2 regions of the Clostridium sp. OM05-6BH genome follow, and region 2 is predicted to be linked to the other one. Evidence: predicted binding sites of a transcription regulator. Region 2 holds the regulator's gene; the other holds the start of a gene.

What was found. Region 2 encodes NrdR, which represses ribonucleotide reductase genes. Its sites were predicted from a motif close to CACNANATNTNGTG; they were not measured.
Region 1: the regulator NrdR is predicted to act here: its motif matches at 2,331-2,344, upstream of nrdD (anaerobic ribonucleoside-triphosphate reductase).

What each region holds. Positions count from the first base shown of each region.
Region 1 is NZ_QULH01000001.1:150,795-154,464, reverse strand. Features, by position in the region: gene DXB73_RS00740 (hypothetical protein) at 1-74, shown strand, start outside; gene DXB73_RS00735 (RNA polymerase sigma factor region1.1 domain-containing protein) at 206-1,135, shown strand; gene mutY (A/G-specific adenine glycosylase) at 1,132-2,163, shown strand; gene nrdD (anaerobic ribonucleoside-triphosphate reductase) at 2,478-3,670, shown strand, end outside.
Region 2 is NZ_QULH01000002.1:175,665-179,334, forward strand. Features, by position in the region: gene sigE (RNA polymerase sporulation sigma factor SigE) at 1-170, shown strand, start outside; gene sigG (RNA polymerase sporulation sigma factor SigG) at 227-1,003, shown strand; gene DXB73_RS03290 (YlmC/YmxH family sporulation protein) at 1,051-1,317, shown strand; gene nrdR (transcriptional regulator NrdR) at 1,443-1,895, shown strand; gene DXB73_RS03300 (class I SAM-dependent methyltransferase) at 2,112-2,762, shown strand; gene DXB73_RS03305 (YifB family Mg chelatase-like AAA ATPase) at 3,102-3,670, shown strand, end outside.

The DNA of each region.
Region 1 (3,670 bases), on a different contig from region 2:
AATGTGCAGCAACAAGCATCAAGAAAATGCCTAAGAAGAGCATGACAGTTACTGTAACAGGTAAGCTTAAATAATTCTTATCATTAGGAAATATGAGGCGGTCGATTGATGATCTATCATGGTACGTCTGTAAATGAATGTATGAGAGAACCGGTACCTATTCGTACCGGTTCTTTTCTAAGCAATGAGAAAATATGGGGGACATATGGAAGACTACGGAAAGTTTTTGGAGATGGTCAATGAGATCAAAAATATTGCAGTAACACAGGGTGGGAAATTAACCAAAGAAGAAATTTTGAGTTATTTGGGAGATATGCAGCTTTCCGAGGAACAGTTGCAGGCATTGTACCAGTATCTTGGAGCACATGCTATAGAAATTGAGAATTATGAATATAAGCCGGATAAGGACATGCTTCGCGCTATGACAGAGAATGAGCCTGTAGAACAGCAGGAGGAAGTAATTTCCGGAGAAGATAAAGAAGATCGTTCCGAGAGAAATCGCAGACTCTACCGTGAGGAATTGGATGCTTGGAATGATCACAATGATACAGTTACAGAAGCGGAGATTGTTCGCTTTTTGCAGGGAGAACGTGCGTTACGTGACCGCATTATCGAGAGCAGACTGCACCGGGTGACGGAGATGACGAAAGAGTACCGCAAAAGAGAGGCACCGGTGGAAGAATTGATCGCAGAGGGCAATCTCGGATTGTTAGAAGGAATGCTTGTGATCGAGGAGAATACAGAACGCTATCTGTTGGGAAATGGCAAAGCAGATCTTGCTGCATTTTGGGGGACGTTAGAGTTAGAGGCAAAGTTGGCAATGGAGCGCTATATTGATGAAGAATTGCATAATAAAGATCAGGAAAGTGCGATGCTTGCCAAGACAAATCTTCTGCATGAGGCAACCAAATATCTTGCCGAGGAAAATGGTAAGATCCCGACGGTGCAGGAATTATCCTCATATACGCATATTTTGGAAGAGGAGATACTTCAGATCATGGGATTGTCGGAAGACACTAAGAGAGTGGCTGCGATGCCGGAACCACAGCCGGAACAAATGGATGCAGAGAGTGGTGACGCGATCATTAATAATGATATCGGCCGGATTCTTCGTGGCAGAGGAAGAAATCAGTGAAAGAAATTGTAAAACCGTTAATGCAGTGGTATGCAAAACATGCAAGAACACTGCCATGGCGAAGTGACCCAACACCCTATCATGTATGGTTGTCAGAGATTATGCTGCAGCAGACGAGAGTGGAGGCTGTGATAGGGTATTATGATCGATTCCTTGAGGAATTGCCGGATGTGCAGAGCCTTGCTGCCGTCTCGGAAGAACGTTTGCTTAAATTGTGGGAAGGACTAGGCTACTATAATCGAGCCAGAAATCTCCAAAAAGCTGCGGTGCAGATATGTGAACAGTATCAGGGAAAGTTTCCGGAAAGTTATGAGGAATGGCTTGCGTTGCCGGGAATTGGTGCATATACAGCAGGAGCTGTCACATCGATAGCTTTCGGTAAAAAGGAGGCAGCGGTGGATGGCAATGTGTACCGCATCTACACCAGATTGTATGCAGATGATACAGAGATCAGCAAAACAGCATTTCAACGGAATGTACGGGAAACCATCAAAGAGGCATTGCCGGAGGGGGCAGGACGATTCAATCAGGCGTTAATGGATCTCGGTGCTTTGATCTGTATTCCGAATGGGGAGCCGCATTGTTCTATGTGTCCGGTAGCGGAGTTTTGCAAGGCGAGAAAGCAGGGGACGATGCAATGTTATCCGGTGAAGAAGACCAAGAAAGAACGTAAACTCGAACAACGCACGATTTTTGTGATTGAGTATCAGGGGAAATATATGATCCGTAAACGGCCGGAGAAAGGGCTTCTTGCAGGAATGTGGGAATTACCCGGACAGGAACAGCACATGTCCTTAGAAGAGATTCGGGATTGGACATCAGAGTGGGATCTGAGCGGCGACATTCAACTGTTAGGCAGGGCAAAGCATATTTTTAGTCATGTAGAATGGCACATGCTGGGGTATGGGATCCATTTGCGGGAGATCCCGGATCAGCTTCAAGCGGAGGGGATTTTTTGCGATGTGCAGACGTTGCGGGAACAGTACAGTATCCCAACGGCATTTGCCTATTATCTGCAGTCTCTTTGACATAATAAGCAATATGTGGATTGATAAGCAATTTTCGATATGGGAAGTTTTAGTAAAGTGTTTTCTCAGGAGAAATATGTGCCCCTGTACGCAAATCTGTACACTACAAGAGTAGTGCTTAGAAAAAAGAGAAGTTCCACAATATTTAGTGATTTCTGGGAAATAATCACAATATATTGTGGACTTTTTTGCGCTCTGGTGCTATAATACACAGTGTTGCGCTTACAAAATAACGGTGTCATTTGTGCGGGATAAGCGTTTGCTGACCCGAAATTATAATAGTGGCTTAGAAAATGAAAAAATGGAGGAGAAGGATGAAGGTTACAAAACGAGATGGGCGAGTTGTGGACTATGATAGAAATAAGATCATAGTTGCGATCCAAAAGGCAAATGCAGAGGTTGACCGATACGAACAGGTATCTGAGGAAAAAATTGATGCAATCGTTGCCGGAATTGAAAATAAGCATGTGGATAATCTGCAGGTGGAAGATATTCAGGACATGATCGAGCAGAAGCTTATGAGTGAACATAAATATGCACTTGCCAAGAAGTATATTATTTATCGTTATACACGTGAAATGGTCCGTCGTGCGAATACGACAGATGATTCTATTATGAGTCTGATCCAAAACAGCAACAAAGATGTTATGGAAGAGAACTCTAACAAAAACGCTTATATTGCCTCAACCCAGCGTGATCTGATCGCAGGAGAGGTGTCGAAGGATCTGACCAAGAGAGTGCTGCTTCCGGAGAAGATCGTGAAAGCTCATGAAGATGGTGTATTGCATTTTCATGATATGGACTATTATCTGCAAAGCATTTTTAACTGTTGCCTGATCAATATTGGTGATATGTTTGAACATGGAACGGTGATGAATGGCAAGCTGATCGAGAGTCCGAAGAGCTTTCAGGTGGCTTGTACGGTCATGACGCAGATCATTTCTGCTGTTGCGAGCAGCCAATATGGCGGACAATCTGTCGATGTGCGTCATTTGGGTAAATATTTGCGTATGACGCGTGAAAAGTATGAGAGACATTACGAGGAAAAATATGGAGATAAAGTGCCTGCAGAGGTGCGTAAGGCGTTTGCAGATGATCGAATTGCAGATGAGTTAAGATCCGGTGTGCAGACGATACAATATCAGATCAATACATTGATGACAACGAATGGTCAGTCGCCGTTTGTAACATTGTTTTTGAATTTGGACAAGGATGATCCATACATTGAAGAAAATGCGATGATCATTGAGGAAATCCTGAATCAGCGTATCGAGGGAATCAAAAATGAGAAAGGTGTCTATGTGACACCGGCATTTCCAAAGCTGATCTATGTATTGGATGAGCATAACTGCCTGCGAGGCGGCAAATATGATTATTTGACACGCTTGGCAGTGAAATGTTCTGCAAAGCGTATGTACCCGGATTATATTTCAGCAAAAAAAATGCGTGAAAATTATGAGGGCAATGTTTTTTCCTGCATGGGCTGCCGCAGCTTTTTAACACCTTG
Region 2 (3,670 bases):
AACGTTCGATCATAGAGCTTCGTTTTGGCATTGACAGAAAGGATGGAAAGGAATTTACACAAAAAGAAGTGGCAGATATGATGGGAATTTCCCAGTCCTATATTTCTAGGTTAGAAAAGAAGATAATGAAGCGGCTGAAAAAGGAAATCCTACGCATGCAGCAAGTATAAAAAACATAAATTTGTAAATCCTACTTTATAACAGAATAAGCCGTGGAGGAAGGGTTATGGGAATGTATAAAGTAGAGATTTGCGGAGTAAATACTGCAAAGCTGCCCTTACTGAGCGAAGAAGAAAAAAAGGAACTATTTGATAAGATTGGTAAGGGTGACCGAGCTGCAAGAGAAACTTTTATTAAAGGAAATCTGCGTTTGGTACTTAGCATTATACAGCGTTTTTATAATTCCGGGGAGAATATTGATGATCTGTTTCAGATTGGCTGCATCGGATTGATGAAAGCAGTGGATCATTTTGATGTTACAATGAATGTCAAATTTTCTACGTATGCCGTTCCTATGATCATCGGTGAATTGAGACGGTATTTGCGAGATAATAACAGCATCCGTGTCAGTCGGTCGATCCGTGACACTGCCTATAAAGCAATTTACACGAAGGAAATGCTAATGAAGCAGTCGGACCGTGAACCAACAATTGAGGAGCTGGCAAAGATATTGGAAATTCCGGCAGAGGACATTGTATTTGCGCTGGATGCGATCCAAAGTCCGGTTTCATTGTACGAACCGGTATATGCAGAGAGCGGAGACACCCTATACATTTTGGATCAGATCAGTGATAAAAAGAACAAAGAAGAAAAATGGGTCGAGGAGATATCTTTAAAAGCAGCGATAGACCGTTTGGCTGACAGAGAACATCAGATTATCAATATGCGTTATTTTGAAGGAAAAACGCAAATGGAAGTAGCAGAAGAGATTCAGATCTCGCAGGCACAAGTGAGCCGCCTGGAAAAGAAGGCCCTTCGGGAAATGAAGAATTATCTTGCATAAAAGATCATATATTAGAGATAAGAAATCGTCCGTGTGGAAAGGGGAAAGTGGTGCGTTTATGTGAGCTTCGTGACAAAGAAGTGATCAATGTATGTGATGGAGAACGCTTAGGAAATGTGTGTGACATAGATTTTGATGAAAAAACAGGGCAGATCTGCACACTCATTATTCCGGGACCCTGCAAGGTGTTAGGAATCTTAGGTCGAGACCATGAATACATTGTCCCCTATCAGTGTGTTTGCCGCATTGGATCGGATGTAGTGCTGGTTCAAGTGGATACGGAAAAATGCCTCAAAAAATGTAAATGGGATTGACGATTCCTTGTAACAAAAAGGGGTTTTGCCTTGCGTTTTTAAGATGTGTTCTCTATAATAACAGAAGAGAACAATTGCATATCACGACAACGGATTAACCGGTGGTATGCGGAAAGAGGTAAGAAATGAAATGTCCATTTTGTGGAGAAGATGATACCAGAGTGATTGATTCAAGACCGGCTGATGAAAATATGTCGATTCGCCGCAGAAGACAATGCGATAAATGTCAAAAACGTTTCACTACTTATGAAAAAGTGGAGGCAATTCCGTTGGTAGTGATCAAAAAAGATCAGACCAGGGAACCTTATGATCGCACCAAAATTGAAAAAGGTGTATTCCGTTCCTGCCACAAACGGCCGATTTCGGTTCCTCAGATGAACCACCTTGTGGATCAGGTTGAGGCAAAGGTATTTAGCAAGGAAGAACGAGAGATACCAAGTAGTTATATCGGAGAACTCGTTATGCGATATTTGGAAGAGTTGGATGCAGTTGCATACGTACGTTTTGCATCAATCTACCGTGAATTCAAAGATGTCGATACATTTATGGAAGAATTAAAAAAGATTTTAGACAAATAACTCAAACTTCGCACATAAATTTTAGCTAGGCACCTTGAATTGTGGTATCTAACTGATTAACAAATATACAAAGAGACTGTGGTTGGAGCCTTCCTATAACCATCAAGTGGTAGGAGGTGTGAACCAATCCGCAATATATCCAATTAGTATAGCACAAACAGACCTTGGAGAGGGTCTATAAACACTACTATATAATACGAGAAGGAGATGATTATCATGGAAATACAGCATAAGGGCTGGGATTGGGATGCAGTGAAGTCTGAATCATGGAATGAAATTTCAGAAGAGTTTTTACCTGTGGCACTAAGCTGGGTTAGAAAGTATCACTCAGTATTGGATATTGGAACAGGGAAGGGAAGGCACGCCTTTTTCTTTGCAAAAAATGGTTTTAAGGCGAGTGCAATAGACTTATCAGAAAGTAGCATCACATATGTGAAAGAGCAGATAAAAGAAAAAGGTCTCGATAATATAGATGCGAGAGTGGAGGATATGACGGAGCTATCATATGAAAATCAAAGTTTTGATTGCGTTATATGTTTTCATACAATCTATCATACCAGTTATGATGGAGTTGTTAAGGCATTGAGGGAGATAAATCGAGTTTTGAAGGATAAAGGAGAGGCATTTATTTCATTCAATACAAAGGATAATCCACATTATGTTAAAGAAAAAACGGTGGATGGATATACGATGATAGCAACGGAGGGACATGAAGTCGGTATCCCGCATTGCTATGTGGATGAAAATGACTTGTTTGGATTACTTCAGGATTTTGAGATTCTGTCAATGAATAAAGAAATTAATTATGTGAGAAAAGGAAAAGAAACACATGGTGTTCATTTTTATGTTCACGTTGCGAAAAAATAGCAGATGTGTTTGAGGTACAGGATTATATGATTCTGGATGACTTATAAAAAACAGTTTGATAGATTTAGAAATCTGCTTATCATTTTGAGTCTCTTGTGTTATACTTTATTCATAGCGTGAGCCTCCGGTTTGTAATTGTTTTTTGACAACTCAATTATACCAAAACCATTGGTTTCATGCTATTTTTATGCCAGTTATTATTGAATTTTCAAGGTGCATAGGCACATTTTAATGTGCGAAGTTTGGGATAATAAGATTTTGGGTTGACAGAATATAACATGTGTATTAAAATGTCAAATTAGAGAGAGAAAGTTCTATAAGATAAAGTGAAAGGACGTTATGTTCTGTGAAACTTTTTGTGCCGCCATTCAAGGGATTGACGGCTGTATGATTCAAGTGGAGGCAGATGTGTCTGATGGACTGCCTTGTTTTTCTATGGTCGGATTCTTGGCTTCCGAGGTAAAAGAAGCGAAGGAACGAGTATCTATTGCAATCAGAAATAGTGGTTTTCGTATTCCTCCCAAGAAAATAACAATTAATCTGTCACCGGCGGATTTTCGCAAAGCGGGAACAGGGTATGATCTTGCGATCGCAGCAGCGATTTTAGGTGCGTTAGGTTACTTTCCACAGGAATATCTGGAGGGTGGTATGCTTTTGGGTGAACTAAGTCTGGATGGAACAATCCAGCCGATCAATGGAGTTCTTCCTATGGTGTATACGGCGTTAGAGCATGGCTGCAATTATTGCATTGTACCAGCTGATAATATGAAAGAAGCTCAGATCGTGGAGGGAATACGGGTTGTTGGAGTGCATTTGCTTTCAGAAGTCATTGATTTTTTGCAAAATGCTCCGGATATCCATGTAGACACAGAACGTGTGGAATTTATAGGCAATTTGAGAGAGGATTT